One region of the Slackia heliotrinireducens DSM 20476 genome, then DNA from elsewhere that is predicted to be linked to it. Evidence: predicted binding sites of a transcription regulator. Region 1 holds the regulator's gene; the other holds the start of a gene.
What was found. The regulator LexA, encoded in region 1, represses DNA repair genes until DNA is damaged. The targets are predictions, from matches to a motif close to CNAACANNTGTTNG.
Positions count from the first base shown of each region.

Region 2: the regulator LexA is predicted to act here: its motif matches at 6,652-6,665, upstream of SHEL_RS07520 (putative DNA modification/repair radical SAM protein).

Region 1 is NC_013165.1:1,233,374-1,241,652, reverse strand. Features, by position in the region: gene SHEL_RS05325 (methionyl aminopeptidase) at 1-495, opposite strand, end outside; gene SHEL_RS05320 (PaaI family thioesterase) at 615-1,100, opposite strand; gene SHEL_RS05315 (IS110 family RNA-guided transposase) at 1,401-2,618, shown strand; gene SHEL_RS05310 (DegV family protein) at 2,910-3,785, shown strand; gene dut (dUTP diphosphatase) at 4,011-4,457, opposite strand; gene nrdR (transcriptional regulator NrdR) at 4,460-4,909, opposite strand; gene SHEL_RS05295 (hypothetical protein) at 5,242-5,529, opposite strand; gene lexA (transcriptional repressor LexA) at 5,639-6,331, shown strand; gene hflX (GTPase HflX) at 6,409-7,710, opposite strand; gene miaA (tRNA (adenosine(37)-N6)-dimethylallyltransferase MiaA) at 7,682-8,279, opposite strand, start outside.
Region 2 is NC_013165.1:1,751,611-1,759,889, forward strand. Features, by position in the region: gene hisG (ATP phosphoribosyltransferase) at 1-920, opposite strand, end outside; gene SHEL_RS07500 (hypothetical protein) at 1,093-2,100, opposite strand; gene SHEL_RS15265 (hypothetical protein) at 2,165-2,302, opposite strand; gene SHEL_RS07505 (substrate-binding periplasmic protein) at 2,314-3,360, opposite strand; gene SHEL_RS07510 (ComF family protein) at 3,858-4,550, shown strand; gene SHEL_RS07515 (TIGR03915 family putative DNA repair protein) at 4,547-5,323, opposite strand; gene SHEL_RS07520 (putative DNA modification/repair radical SAM protein) at 5,333-6,637, opposite strand; gene SHEL_RS07525 (hypothetical protein) at 6,770-7,144, shown strand; tRNA gene SHEL_RS07530 (tRNA-Thr) at 7,217-7,291, shown strand; gene SHEL_RS15090 (peptidoglycan recognition protein family protein) at 7,513-8,279, opposite strand, start outside.

The sequences.
Region 1 (8,279 bases):
GACCTCGGGGTCAACCTCGCCGATCATGAACATGCGGGACGAATCCGAAAAGTATCCGTCCTTGATGGTTGAGCAGTCGACGTTGATGATGTCGCCGTCTTTAAGGACTTCGTCGGGACTGGGGATACCGTGGCAGACCACCTCGTTGACCGAGGTGCAGACGCTCTTGGGATAGCCTTCGTAGTTGAGGGGCGCGGGGATTGCGCCGTGTTCCACCGTGTAGTTGTAGACCCACTGGTCGATCTCTTCGGTGGTGATGCCGGCGCGAATGTGCTCCGCCACGTAATCCAGCACGCCGATGTTCACTTCGGCGCTGCGCTTGATGCCTTCGATGACCTCGGGGGTCTTCAGCATATCGCGGGACGGCACCTCGAAGCCCTCGTCGTAGAGGCGCTGCAGGCGCTCATCGTTGTTCAGATGACATTTCTTGTATTTCTTACCGCTTCCGCACCAGCATTTATCGTTGCGGTCGGGCGTAGGCAGACCGTCGTACATGTACGCATCCTTTCTCTTTTTTTCGTTCGTGGAAACATTAGTCTCGAAAGGCGTGCGATGCAATGGAATCCACGGGATTAATTAGTAAAAGTTGCGTCGTGGTAACTTACAACAAAAGGTTAATCTAGGAACTTCGGGGGCATGGGCGGACGACCCGATTCGACGACGCAGTCCTCCATGATCTGCACACCGGGAATGATCATCAGGTTCGAAGATCCGCTGGCCAGAAGCCTCCCCTCCTCGTCACGAACGACGCATTCCGACATGTCTACCTTGGTGCCTACTTTGATGACGTTGCCCTCCGCGATGATCTTGCCTGTTTTGAAAGGCTTCGCGTAGGTCACGTTCACATCCAGCGTGATGGTGCCCACATCCTCGGTATGCAGCAGGAACGTGGCGTAACCCGTGGCGGTATCGACCAGCGAGGAGTAATAGCCGCCGTGCAGGCCGCCCGTGGGATTGAGGAACCGCCCGTCAGGCTCCGCCACCACTCGGGCGTAGCCAGGACGCATCTCCTCCACTTTGAAGTTGTGCTCCATGGCGAACGGACTCGCATTTATGAACTCCATCAGGCGTTCGACATATTCAGGATTGACGTCGCGCATGACAGCTCCTCGTATATTCTTTCTGCCACTTTTTCTCTGGGCGTGGCACCCGCCACTTCCAACGCAGTGGCCGCGTTCTTTACCTTCGTCAGCGAATATGGGATAAAGGACGCGCAATGGGCGGAGGGCGCACCATCAGGTCCTGGGGATCAGCCTCGCGAGAAAGGATTGCGCCTCCGGCCCGCGACAGGACGCGAATAAGGCTGGATGGCTTCGGTGCCGCATATCCAACGAGGCTGCGTGTCGCGGATCCCGAAGGAGGACCTTCGCCCGACGACGGCGCGACGGAAAGGGGCAGCCTTGCAGTACATCGGGATCGACATAGCCAAGCACGCGCACGTGGCGGCCGCCAGGCTCGAGGACGGCACGCCGCACGGGAGGGCCTTCGGGTTCGCCAACGACGAGGGCGGCTTCGAGTCCCTGCTCGGGAGGTTCCGCGAGCTCGGCGCAGACCAGGGCAACTGCCTGGTCGTCATGGAGTCGACGGGGCACTACTGGATGGCGCTCTGGTCGTTCCTGGACGACCGCGGCTTCGACGTCGCGGTGGTCAACCCGGTCCAAACCGACGCGTTCCGCAGGGCCGACACGGTCCGCAAGACCAAGACCGACCTGGTGGACGCGTTCCTCATCGCCGAGTACGCCCGCTTCAAGCGGCTCGGCCCCTCGCGCGTGTCGCCCGAGGCCGCCGACGGGCTCAAGCAGCTGACGCGCTACCGGGCGCACCTGGTCAAGGAGCGCACCGCGCTCAAGAACCGCTCGACCGCGGTGGCCGACAGGATCTTCCCCGAGCTGGAGCGCCTGTTCAGCGACAGGCACTCGGCGACGAGCAGGGCGATCCTCCGCGACTACGGCACGCCTGCCAAAGTGGCCGCCACCGATATCCGCACGCTCACGAAGACCGTCGCGAAGGCGAGCCGCGGCAGGCTCGGGCGCGCCAAGGCCGAGGAGGTCAAGGCCGCCGCGAAGTCATCCGTCGGCTCGGCGTACGCCGCCGACGCGCTGGCCTTCGAGCTCTCGCACGCGCTGGAGCTGGTGGACCACCTCGACTCCGAGATAGCCAGGCTCGACGAGAAGATCGGCGAGCTGCTCGACGCCGAGACCGGGGAGCTGCTGGAGTCGATACCGGGCGTCGGCCCGGTCAACTCCGCCGTCATAGCCGCCGAGATCGGCGACCCGGACCGCTTCGACGACCCCAAGAAGCTCGTTGCCTACGCCGGGATAGACGCGTCGAAGCACCAGTCGGGAAAGTTCGACGGCGACGGGCAGCACATGTCGAAGCGCGGCTCGTCGTACCTGCGCTGCGCGCTGATGACGGCGGCCGACAAGGCGCGCATCCACGACCCGTACTTCGGCGACTACTACGACTCGCTCAGGGCCCGGGGGAAGCACCACTACGTCGCGGTGTCCGCCGTGGCCCGGAAGCTGTGCGGGGTGATCCTCGCCGTGCTGCGGGAGCGGCGTCCGTACGAGCCGAGGCCGTCGGTCCAATCGCAGCGGGAGCGGCTCGGGGAAGACTGAGTTTCTCGACGAGACCCCGAATTCACATGGGCCCGCTTTCGGCCGGCCCCGCGTCGTCATGCCGCGAGACGCGAGAACGCGCATTCTTTATCCCATATTCACCTGTCAAAGTCCTATCTAACAAAGCCCAAGAAAACCCCTTGACTTTATTTAGCTGGTCTTTCTTTTCATATAAGCAGGCATTGTATCCTAAGCCTGGATTAGGTAACGATTAGTGGCTGAAAATATGGAATTGGTCCGTTCCTAAACAAGAGAGATATACTGTTCCACGAATAAACCGAAGGAGCCCCTATGCCTTACACCATTGTTACCGATTCCAGCTGCAACCTGACGGAAGCAACCATCGACGAGTGCGAGCTGGAAATCCTGCCGCTGATCTTCTTTGTGGACGGCGAACAGTATCAAAGCTATCTCAAGGGCGAGAAAACCGACCTGAAGCAGTTCTACACCATGATGCGCGACGGCAAGGTGGTCACCACCTCGCTCCCCATTCTGACGGAATCCGAAAAAGTGTTCCGTGGCATTTTAGATGCAGGAAACGACGTGCTGTACCTGGGTTTCTCCAGCGGACTGTCGGGCACGTACGAAGCCACCGATCTGCTGCTGAAAGAGCTGTCGAAAAGCTACCCCGACCGCACGATCCTTTCCGTGGACACGCTTGCCGCGTCCGGCGGCCAAGGACTTCTGGTGTGGTACGCCGCCCAAAAGAAGAAGGAAGGCGCCACCATCGAAGAGGTGCGCGACTGGGTCGAGGTCAACAAGTCCAAGCTGGCCCACTGGTTCACTGTCGACGACCTCATGTTCCTGTTCCGCGGCGGACGTGTAAGCCGTTCGAGCGCCTGGGCAGGCACGTTGCTCAACATCAAGCCGGTCCTGCATGTGGATGACGAGGGACACCTTATCCCCATGGAGAAGGTGCGCGGCCGCAAGAAATCCATCCAGGGACTGCTCAACCACATGAAGCAGACCGCCGACGAGCCCGTCAGCGAGCAGACCGTGTTCATCACCCATGGCGACTGCCTGGAGGATGCCGAGTATCTGGCCGACCTCATCCGTAAGGAATTCGGCACCAAGGACATCCGCATCAACTACGTGGACCCCGTGATCGGCGCCCATTCCGGCCCGGGCACATTGGCGTTGTTCTTCCTGGCATCCAGCAAGAACTAGCCGATTCCGACTTGAAGAACCCGAAGGCCTGGCACCGCGCCAGGCCTTTTTCATGCCCTGAAACGTCGTTGGAACCCCTGCCCCGTTCAGGAAACAGTTTTCACCCTTCTATCCTGAGCCAACGCCAGAAGCTCGCCTTCGGCTGCACGCCCGAATGAGCATGCTAGCCAGACGGCTGCCAAGCATTCACGGTTGCTGTTTCGTTAGGCGGTTGCGAGGCAAAACCTATTCGATGCCGCTGGAGCCGAACCCGCCTGCACCGCGATCGGTAGCATCGAGTTCGTCCACTGGCTGCCAGTCCACGTTTTCGACCTTGGCGATAACCAGCTGGGCGATGCGGTCGCCCACGTTGATTTCGAAATCCTCTTTCGAATCCAAGTTGATGAGGATGACCTTGAGTTCTCCGCGATAGTGGCTATCGATAAGGCCTGGGGCATTGACGACGGAGATGCCGTGCTTAATGGCGAGCCCGCTGCGGGGCATGACCAGACCGGCATAGCCCTCGGGTATGGCCACGGCCAGGCTGGTTGCGACCAAAGCGCGCTCGAAAGGCTTAAGCACCAGGTTTTCAGTGGCACGCAGGTCTACGCCGGCATCGCCATCATAGGCGTAGGACGGCACAACCGCATCTTCGGCAAGTTTCTTAATGGGAACGCGCAGTTTCTGAGACATGTTTACTCCAGTCCTTTCAGAGCATCCTCGAATTCCTCGATGCTCTGAAAGTCCTTGTAAACGCTGGCGAAACGAATATATGCCACGTCGTCCAAACCACGCAAACGCTCAAGAACCATGTCGCCGAGCTCCTTGGAGCGGATTTCGTTCTTGCCGGTGTTGCGCAACTGAGCTTCGATGCTATCGATGATCTCGGTTTTCTTCTCATTGGGAATATTCGGGCGTTTCGCGCAGGCGATAGAGATGCCGCGGTAGAGCTTCTCGCGACTGAACACCTGGCTGGTCCCGTCGGCCTTGATGACGATAAGCGGGCTGTCTCCCAAACGTTCGTACGTCGTGAAGCGGGTTCCGCACTTCAAGCATTCACGCCGACGGCGGATGGAATTGTATTCTTCCGACGGACGAGAGTCGACGACTTTCGATTCGGGATGACCACAAGATGGGCAACGCATGCAATCCTCCATTCGGGACATAGTCACCATGACCACAAAATGTTGTGGTCATCATACCCCGTCATATCGATTATGACAACAGAATTTCCAATCTACCTGCAACGTCGCTGAATTCCCATATATAGTGAAATATGCTGCATGTTAATCGATACCCAGATATTGTTCCCCCTTTCATGCACTCCAACTCTGACGCCGCGCCATACATACAAGACCGGCCAACGAGACGAAAAACTCCGCCGATCTGAAGCGACGGAGTTTTCACGGATGTCTCGCAGCAGGAAACGCAGCAAACCGCTGGAGACGAGAATTGTCGGACTAACGGTCCTTCCCGATTAGAGAAGGATAAGGGCCAAACCAAAAGCGAACATAAGTGCGCCGAACAGCACATACTGGTGCGCTTTGGACAGGTCCAGTGGACGACCTGCGATGGAACCGTATTTCAAATCGTCGCGCATATTTGCGAAACCGGTTGCCTTGGCAGCGAATTTCAGGTCGTCAAGAAAAGATTGTGGCTGGTCAGAAACTGCGCCGCCAGGAATAACCTCCAAGACGGGACGCTTGCTGTTGTACTTGAGGGCCGAGGAGCCGTTCGTATATGTATGCATGTCCTGGCGTGTCATGTTTCTTAACTCCTTACTTGCACGAACCTTTGTTCGGGTATATAATAAAGCGAACAAAGGTTCATGTCAACAGATTTTTAATACAAATGTTCGTATTAGGAAGGCCACCATGACTGTTCGTAAAAAAGACTCCACCAAGCTCACCAAGAAGCAGACGGCTGTGCTCGATTGCATCATCGCCACCATCGAAGAAACCGGCATCGCCCCCACCGTTCGCGACATCTGCGACAGCATCGGGCTTTCGTCCCCCTCCACCGTGCATGTGCACCTGAACAATCTTGAGGAGAAGGGCTATATCCATCGCGACCCCCTGAAGTCGCGCTGCATCACCGTGCTGCGTACCTCCGACGGCGAAACCTATGGAGGCACCGCACCAAAGGGCCAACCAGCCCACAACGATTTCGTCGGTCAGGGTGAATTCTCCAACGTGGTCAACCTGCCGGTCGTCGGCAACGTCGCTGCTGGCGTGCCCATTCTTGCCGAGCAGAACATCCAGGAGACCATCCCCCTGCCCACCGAAATCGTCGGCGATTCCAGTTCGTTTTTGCTGAAGGTACGCGGTGACTCCATGATCGAAATCGGCATCAACGACGGCGACTTCGTCGTGGTGAAGGAACAGCCGAATGCCAACAACGGCGATATCGTCGTGGCCCTCGTCGAAGACGGCGCAACGGTCAAGCGCTTCTTCAAAGAGCGCGATCACATCCGCCTGCAGCCAGAAAACTCCACCATGGAACCTATCATCGTTCGCGAGAACGTCTCCATTGCAGGAAAGGTCGTTGCCGTGTTCCGCCGTCTGTAACGTACAAACGGACTGCGCATAAACAAACAACGGCTCCTTACAGGAGCCGTTTTCATATAGGAATCAGCATCGGGTTGCTATTGGACCGAATACTGGCCCAGCAGAGCTATCAGATCCCGTGGTGCTCGCAGCGTCAGACGCGTACCGTCCTCCCCGTAGCTTTCCGCAAGCACCGTGCAACGCTCGTGCACCAAAGACACCACGCTGCCTTTCGAATAGGGCACCAGCACATCCATGAGCTCCTCCTGCGCGGCGACGGCGCGGGCCAATGCGTCTATCAAACCGTCGATGCCCTCGCCGGTTTCAGCGGACACCAGAATGGCCATCGGATAGCGGGAGGCCAGGATAGCGCGGTCCCCTTCGTCCACCAGGTCGATCTTGTTGAACACGACGAGCCGCGGAATGTCCTGGGCGCCGATCTGCTCCAGCGTGTCACCTACGGCGTTCATCTGCAGGTCCCGTTCGTTCGAAGACGCGTCCACCACATGCATGATCAAATCGGCTCCGCGAATCTCATCCAGCGTGCTGTTGAACGCTTCGACCAGCGTCGTCGGCAGCTTCTGGATGAATCCGACCGTATCGGTGATGGTCACCTCGCGGCCTTCAGGCAGCACCAGCTTGCGCGTGGTGGAATCCAACGTGGCGAACAGCTTGTCATAGCTCAGCACTTCGGCATTGGTCAGACGGTTGAGCAGGCTTGATTTTCCTGCATTGGTATACCCCGCCTCTGCCACCTTGAATATACCCGAGTCGTATCGCGCGGCACGTTGGATCGTGCGCATCTGCGCAACCTGCTCCAGCTCCCGGCGAATGGACGTGATGCGCTTGCGGACCATGCGGCGGTCCACCTCGAGCTGGCTTTCGCCTTCGCCGAAGCGGGAACCTACGCCGCCGCCCATGCGGTTGCTGGCAAGATGCGCCCACATGCCGCGCAGACGCGGCAGCAGGTACTGGTTCTGAGCGAGCCTGACCTGCAGGCGGCCTTCCTTGGTGGTGGCGTGCAGGGCGAATATGTCCAGAATAAGAGCGGTGCGGTCGATGACCTTCACGTCCTTGGGCAGGACCTTCTCAAGGTTGCTCTGCTGCGAAGGCGTAAGCTCGTCGTCGAAGATGACCACGTCCGCCGAAAGGGACCGGCACATCGAGGCGATTTCCTCTGCCTTGCCCGATCCGATGAACGTGCGTGGGTTCGGCGAGTCCAAACGTTGGGAGGTGGTAGCCACAACATCGGCCCCGGCCGTATCGGTCAGACGAGCCAGTTCGTCCAAAGACGACTCCAGCGAGTACTCACTCGCATTGTCGCGATAATCGATGCCCACGAGGATAGCCCGCTCGCGGTCCTCCATCACGCTATTGGCGTCCATATCGGCAAACGACATCCGTATACCCCTTGTCTGAAAGCGTTTTAAGTATCTCGTCGGCAAGCTTCTGCGGATTAGGATCGTCCGCATCCAGCCATATGATACGCGAATCCTTACGCCACCAGCTGCGCTGCCGCTTGGCATAGCGCCTTGTGGCGGTCTTGATCTGTTCGCGGGCCTCGTCCATGGTGATTTCACCCCGAAGCGCCGCAACCACTTCCTTATAGCCTATGGCGTCCCGAGCCGTGCAGGCGCTTTCGAACCCCTGCTCGAGCAGGCCCTCCACCTCGGCGACCAATCCCGCGTCGAACATGGCGTCCACGCGGCGTTCGATGCGCTGCACCAGAAGGTCGGGCGTCACGGCCAGACCGAAGAACACCGCCGGGACGAACTGCCCGATGCTTGCCAATCCCGCATGCACCTGGGCATAGCCTTTACCGTCCAGCTCAAGCATCTCGAAAGCACGAATGACGCGCTTCACGTTGTTGGGATGGATGATGTCCGCGCTTTTCGGATCCACCTCGTGAAGCCTGTTCCACAGCGCATCGGCGCCGTTCTCGTCGTAATAGGCCTGCCACTTGTCGCGC
Region 2 (8,279 bases), 520 kb from region 1:
GCCGCAGGAGCGTCGACGCCCCATTGGGCAAGCACACCGTCGTAGCGTCCGCCAGATGCCAGCGGAGCGGAAAGCCCCGGCGCATGGGCCTCGAACACCAATCCGGTGTAGTAGTCGAACGAGTTCAAAACGGACAGGTCCATCGACAGCGCATCGGAGAACCCGAGTTCCCGAGCCGCATCGAAGCCAACCTGCAGCTCCTCGATGCCTGTGGTGTCTGCCCCGATGGATTCCAAAATGGCCGTAGCCTCATCCAGCGCCGCAGCGTCGCCGCTCACACGCATAAGCTGCGACACGGCGCGACGGGCGTTTTCGGAAATGCCCAACGTCTCCAGGAAAACATCCAGACCGACAAGGTCGGAACGGTGGATGAATCGAAGCACCTCGGTGCGGTCCTCGCCATATATTCCAGCTGCATCCAGCGCCGCACGGGCCAACTTCACATCGCCGCAGACGATGCGCCACCCGGCAAGGCCGGCGGCATTCAACGATTCAGCAAGTAGCGAAAGCACCTCGACATCGGCTTTCTTGCCGGACTGGCCGATAAGCTCGATACCCAGCTGGGTTACCTGGCGCGACTTCCCCATGAACACCGTGGTGTCACGCACGATTGGCGCGGCGTAGCGCAGGCGCACCGGGCTTTCGTCGGCATGCATGCGCGTGGCGACCAGACGCGCGATGGGCAACGTCAGGTCAGATCGAAGGATAAGCAGGCGGCCGCCGTCATCGAACATCTGAAACGGCGTGTCCTCGACCGCCGTGGCACGCTCCATGGAATGGCGGTCCTCCAAAAGCGGCGTTTCCACCGGCAGGTAACCGTGGGCGGAAAAACACGCCTTGACTTTATCGGTGATTTCTTCACGTTTCAGGGCCTCTTCGGGAAGAATATCCCTGAACCCCCTTGGCGTAACCGGTATCACGGGTCTCAGTCCTTTCACACAACTCTCAATAGCAGGGGTACTTTAGCACAATAGAGTACCCGCGAATCCATTCTCGCAGCGAGACCATGAAGGCATCACGTATCCCGCTAAGACGGCAAAAGGCCACACCCCACAGCCGGGACGTGGCCTTATCTCGGTCTTCGAACCGGTCCTACTCCGTCGCCTCCACGGTCACATACACCAGCTTGATGACATCGTCCCAGTTCTTCGAGACGTTGTAGGCGGAGTAATCATACGTCAGGCGGAGCGACCATGTGATGGCCGTTCCCTCGCCGGTCGTGCCGTCGCCCTTGAAAGTGTAGCTTTCTTCAGCAACAGTCGTCCCGTCCTCCCCGAAGGTGCGGTATTCGGATTCGTCCTCGGGCAGGGCGATGTTTCCGTCTGCGGGGGTCACGCCGACGTTGGACAAGGTGTTCTGAACGATTCTCGCAACGTTGACGGCATCGCTGAACGACATATCGCCGTAACCCAAAGACTCCATGGAGATGGAATACCCCACGATGGTGGTCTTCTCATCCTTGTCCGTGGTCAGATACACCGAAGGCCTGTTGCCCTGCGAGTCGGTCTTGTCGTTCTTCATGGAGATGGTCACATGATGGCCAACAACCTCTTCTTCGGTATAGGTTTCGGTCTGAACCTCGGTCGTCGGTTCGGCCTTCGGGTCATCCGACTTGACTTCAACTTCGACCTCGCGGGTCTTCTCCACCTCTTCGGTGATGTCGGTCGTGGAGGAAACCTCGGCTCCGCTGCCCAGGTAAGAGATGGCCTCATCAGTGGTCAGACCCACAAGATTCGCCAAATTAGGGATGCTGACCTGCGGCTTCACCTTATCAGTCGTGCCTGCGTCGGATTTAGTATCGCCCTCGATAGTTGAAGACTCGCCATGCGAGGCCGCGGTCTGGCTTGCCTCCTGGTTCGCCTCCATGACTATGTTCCAGGCGGTGTAGCCCAAGAAGCCAAGACCCGCCAGAAGCAACAGGATGACGAAGATGAGCACGATGCGCGTCCTGCGGGAACGCTGCTTGTGGCCCTTGATGCGCTTGCGATGCGACACTTCCGCGTCGAAGCTGGTTTCGGATGCCGGCGCATCGAAGGCGCCGGTGCTATCTGCAGTGCTGACGGGTTTCGCAGCGTGCTTTCCAGTAGTCTTTTCGGCCATTGGGAACCACCTTTCGAAATACCGATGACGCGCCGTGAAGGCGCGTCGGAAAAACAATGGTGTACTAGGACATTATGACGGAGATGACAAATACCACGATGATCAATAACGCACCCAGCAAAACGCCCTTCTGCATCTTGCTCATAGGAGGAACGTCGAGCCGCTCATCGACGGGTTGTTTGCGGGCATCCTTTTTCGCCATGTACGCCCCGCTTACGCCAACCCGGCATCGGCTGCCGTGCCGCCGCTCGGCAGAACTGCGTTCGCGCCTGCGGAGGATGTGTCGGAATCAAGGCTGTCGGACAAGTCGGCCTCGACGCTGCCCTCTTCAGCAGCGGCGCCTTCCTCGGACCCTGCACCCTCTTCGGTTGCAGCGCCTTCCTCGTCAATTGCGGCTTCGCCGCCCTCTTCAGCGGTTTCAGCAGGTGCGGCTGTACCTTCAATCAGCGGAAGGGATGCAAGATCGACAGGGGATCCAAGCCACTTCTTGGCTACGAGGTCCAGGATTCCGCCGTCGTTCACAGAGGCGACCGCCGCGGTAACAGCGTCGACAAGGTCCTGGTTGGAAGCCAAAACCGCGATGCACTGGGCGGTGGGCTGCTCGAGCACGGCCACAGGGACGACCTCGACTTTGAAGTCCTTTGCGGCGTAGCTGCCGATAACGCCGTCGGCCGCAACGTAAGCCGCATCGCCGGTTTCCAGAGAGGAGAAGGCGGACTCAAGATTGCTGGCGGCCACCACCGAGGAGCTGCCGAACACGTTCTCGACGGCCCAAGCGCTCTTGGAGGATACCTGGGCTGCAATCATGGGAGCGGAATCTGCCGCCGGAGCGGTAGCGTTGTCGGGGGCTGCGAACAGGGTCACGCCGGTCTCGGCAACGGAATCGCTCAGCCAGACGGTTTCATCCACTACGGAGGCGTCCATGCCGAACACGATGTCGACGGTGCCGCTGTTCAGGGCGTCAAGGCCCCCGTCGGCTCCCACGTCAACGAACTTGACCGTAAGGCCCATCTGGTCGGCCAAGGCATACGCCGAGTCCACATACAGACCTACCAACTTGCCGTTGGATGTTCCGGTGAACGGAGCGTTGTCGGCGTTCAAACCGACCGTGAGCACACCGGATTCCAAGATGGTCGGCGTATCGACCACCGGCGAGAGCTCTGCAGGTTCATATGCGTCGTCGTTGCTGCAGCCCGCGAGCACGAAGCCGATGCACAGCGCACAGACGATGGCGCACACACGTATTAGCTTACTTTTCATCCAAGCCTCCGCTTCGATTCCTTTGCAATGTAGTTCTTTCGGCTGACCTAGTTTTCGACCCCACACTCGCGCACGGGGGGTTCGCTTGCGCTCTGCCCTCTCCCCCGGGCGACCACTTGTCGCAAAACCACCGGGAGGTGCGACTTACTCCTAGGATACGCCGTGCTCGCTGCGGGTGAACGCAGCTTACGTGGACCCTTTAGACCGCATCTGCCATGGGCTAAGAAGCGAGAATTCGACTTCCGCAACTACAGACCCGAAAGAAAACGAAGTTCAGTCTAGCAGATTTCGGAAAAGTTCGATACACGGTATGCAACTAACATATAAAGCACCTGTTAAGCATATGTCTTTTAGGTTACATGTCGCCTTAACCATTTCCGAACCCGAATCCCGAATTTGAACCTGCAATCAGGGTTTGCCGTCAGGTTTCGGCAAGGTTTCTGCATAGGTTTCGGCAAGGTCCGAAGCGTATGGTGGGAAGGGAACGGAGGTGAACGATGCTCAAAGAGGCTCTGCTTGAAACGCTTTGGCCTACCCGATGCGCAGGGTGCGAACGCGCGGGCAAGGTGCTTTGCGACGACTGCATACGGAACATGGAATACATCGACGCCTATGCCGCCTGCCCTATCTGCGGCGATCCCGCCGGCCTGCGCGTCTGCACGCGTTGCAACGCCCCCGTCGAAGACCCCGAACACCGGGTCCGCACGCTCGAGTGCAGGTCGGCGGCGATGTTCACAGGGCGCATGGCGAAGGCAATCCACGCGTACAAGGACGCGGGCGAAACCCGCCTGTACAAGCCCTTCGCCTTGATACTTGCACGCATCGTGCCTCCCCCGTGGCTGGACGAGGCCGATTGCGTAACCTGCGTGCCCGCATCGAAAGCGGCCATCCGGAAACGCGGGTTCAACCACACCGAGCCGTTAGCGCAGCAGCTGGCGTCCAACCTCGGCCTGCCCTACCGGCCGCTGCTTGTAGTCGGAAACGTCAAGGACCAACGTGGCTTGGGCCGCCGGCAGCGTTCGGCCAACATGCGCCACGTCCTGAAAGTCCTGCCCGACACCAAACCTCCGCAGAACGTGTTGCTCATCGACGACGTCATGACCACTGGCGCGACGCTCGAAGCTGCCACGACCGCCCTCAAAGATGCCGGGGCGCAAACGGTGCGCTGCCTCACGCTTGCCAGAGCCTAATCGCCCAGAGTTGAAAGCCCCGCCTGGTTCGGTTTGAGCTCGACCAGGTACTTCCAATACCGTTTGGGCATGAGCTGACGTCGCAGTTCAGGGTTGTATCGGTCCTCCACCGATAGCGCGTCATAGAACGTCTTCCATGCAGCTCTCATAAGGTTGTCTTTCAGCGTTGGATCAGGAACGTGCACGGCATCAGTGGTTACCAACACCCACCTTCGCATGTCGTAGACACCCGCAAGGTTATGGACCTCGTCGTAAATCATGAAAGGCTGCACGTTGAATCGGGCGGCGAACCCCGGCATAAGCAAAGGAACGACATTTGCACAGGGATTGCACCTGGCCACATACACGCCGCCGTCCACTTCGGAAAATCGGAGGAACTGTTTCCATTTCTCACGTTCCTCCTCAACCGATTTCACAAGCCGTTCCGCATCGAACACCGCCGGATGCATCGAATTCGAAAAGGTCTGCCTGCCATGGTTCATGGCGTAGCGTACGAACGCCAGCCCGATTGACCCGCGTCTGCCATCCGCCGCCAAAGACACGCGCTTCAACACTTCGAACGCATGCTTGCCGCATGTTTTGACCAATCCAGCCCGGACGCGTTCCGCCAACTCGAAATCAGTTTCCACCGACACGACCTCCTGCCCAAGGCGCGGCTGGATGAGCCCCGCAGGAACCACATCCTCGGGGTCTTCATGTCGCGCATAGGCTGTAAATATGGCCGTGAGCAGCCCCTCGAGCGTATCGTCGTACACATAGGCTATCGGTTCCATAGCGCTCACCTAGAACAGCGTCAGCTGGTTGGGGTGGACGCGCGCAGAGCGCCGACCGTGCTTGCCGCCGTCGATGGGACCCTTCAGTACCGCCCGCAACGCTTCCGTCGTGAAATCCGTCCCTTTGCCCTGGTATTTGCCGCCGCAGGTGATGAAGTACTTCGCCCGTTTGAATGCGATACCGAGTTTGCGAAGCTTCTGCTCGTCCAAACCCTGGCTCTTCCGAGCACGCACGATGAGCTTCGCACCCCGAACGCCGATGCCTGGCACCCTCAGAAGCAGCTCATACGGTGCGGTGTTCACCTCGACGGGAAACGTTTCAAGATGATTGATGGCCCAATACGCCTTTGGATCCAGGTCGATGTCGAGAAACGGGTGTTTTTCGCTCACAATCTCATCCGCTGCGAAACTATAGAAGCGCATGAGCCAATCCGCCTGATAGAGACGATGTTCCCTGTCCAGCTGCACAGCACCGCCTTGCGGCAAACGTGCATCTTGCGACACTGGCAGGTATGCCGAGAAGAACACGCGTTTCAGATTGAAGTTTCGGTACAGCGATGACGACAGCGACAAGATGTGCAGATCGGACTCCGGCGTGGCGCCGATGATCATCTGCGTGCTCTGGCCCGCTGGCACGAAAGCACGCTGGGCCTTTTTCGCCCGTGCGCGAACCGAGGTGACCGGATTGCGCGTAGCGATTGCCTTCGACTCCTTGTCCTCCGCAACGCCTTCTTTTATCTGGCGCATGGGCGCCAGGATGCTTGCCCTGTCCTTCTGCGGACAGAGCGCCTTCAGGCTTTCCTCCGAGGGGAGCTCCATGTTCACACTCATGCGGTCCGCAAGAAAGCCCATCTGCTCCACAAGCTCAGGCGAAGCCCCTGGAACCGCCTTCGCATGGATGTAGCCCCTGAACCCGTACTCGATTCTGAGAATGCGCATCGCTTCGGACATAAGCTCCATGGTTCTGTCAGGACTGACAATGACCCCGCTCGAGATGAACAGCCCTTCAATATAGTTGCGACGATAGAATTCGATGGTCAGATCCGCCAGTTCTCGGGGCGAGAAAGCCGCCCTGGGCACATCGTTGCTTTTGCGGTTCACGCAGTAGGCGCAGTCGTACACGCAGCAATTCGTATACAACACCTTGAGAAGCGTGACGCAGCGACCGTCCGGCGTGAAACTATGGCAACACCCCGACGGGCTTGCCGCACCGAGCTGCCCGCCCTTGGCTTTTCGCTCAACGCCGCTGGATGTGCACGCTACATCGTATTTTGCGGCGTCGGCAAGTATTTCCAACTTGCGTAGCAGTTCCACGGCACCCTCCTAATCGAACATCTATTCGTGTCAATTCTAATACGAAAGTTTGTTCGTTTCAAGATGAGGATTGATTCTTCTTCTAAACTGGTATTATGTTTTTAAGAAACTCGTCGTTAGGTAGGAGGCCGTATGCCCGCTTTGGTCGGAATCGGCGCACGTCTATATAGGTTGCTTCCCCTCCTCATCGTGCTTGCGGTGGTGGCGGCAATCATTTACGCATTCGTGTCGTGGAAATACACGGACACGCGCGCCAAAGAGCTGCTTATCAAAATCTTCTTGGGCATCAATTCGGTCCTGTCGGCATTATTCGTTCTGGCCACGCTTTATGCTTGGGCAGAAGGCAACATGTTCGTGGCGGAGTTCTTCCTGACCTGCGCTATTATGATGATTGTGCTTCTGGCCATCAACGTGTACTGCAGGCAGCGCTTTCTCCACAACCATCCGAATTACAAGTGGAAGAAGACGTTTGACGCACTGCCCATCAACAAGCGCAACAAGCAGTAGTTTTACACGCTCACATAATCCGCAAGGCATAAATGTGCAAGCCTATGTTAGAATACCTGCTGTTTTGCACGTGCCAGCGTGGCTCAACGGTAGAGCAACTGATTTGTAATCAGTGGGTTGCGGGTTCGATTCCTGTCGCTGGCTCCATAGCATAACACGAGGTCAGAGCCTGTTTCTGGCCTCTTTTTTTGCCCCTTTTCTCGCACCCCAAATCGGCCGAAAGTGTGTAATATCGTGCCTAAATGCGCCTAAGTTGTTCCCTACTTGTTCCCTACCTGTTCCCGCCCCGGACGCCTGAAAAACGAAAAAACCGGGCACCCCGAAGGGTGCCCGGTTTGCATGTCTTCCCGTCTGAAAAAGCGTTGCGGCTAAAGCCTCAGAGCGCCCGACTTGTCCGTGGCGACGGACCGCAGCATCGCGCCGTCGGCCCCGAGGGCGTACCACCTGCCGTCCTTGTGCAGGACCGTGGACTTCGCCATGCGGCAGTCGCCGCGCAGCCAGTACCACTTACCCCCGGACTTCTTCCAGCAATCCGCCATCGCGTAGCCGTCCTTGTCGAAGCAGTACCAGTCCCCGCCGATGCGCTCCCACTTCGACGCGGGCCAGGTGCCGTCGGCCCGGCGGTACCACCAGCCCTTGGCCGACTTGACCCACCCGGCCTTCGAGGCGCCGTCCGCCGTGATGCGGCGGTGCAGCGCCTTCCAGGCCGCGTCGCCGCCGCTTCCGCCCGGCGTGTAGTAGTAGGGGCACAGCTTGCGGCTCGCGTCGTAGTGGCGCACCACGCGGTCGGCGGGCACGCCGTATTCGTCCATGAGCCTGCGCACGAGCCACTGCAGCCGCTTGGTCTCGGCCTCGGTGAACGGGCGGTCGCCGTCCTGGCACACCTCGATTCCGATGCTGTTGGTGTTGGTGATGCCGTACTTGCCGCGGCCGTCCCCCACGTGCCACGTGAGGTGGCGCGACGGATCGGCGTACTCGTAGATGGTTTCATCGTCGATGAAGTAGTGGGCGCTCGCCTGGCGGTCGCCGCCGCTGAAATACTGGCAGTTGTTCAGCGCGGCGGGCGCCGCGCTCGTGCCGCTGCCGGTGTAGTGCACGACGATGTATTTCACCGCCGACGCGCTGCGCGGCTGGA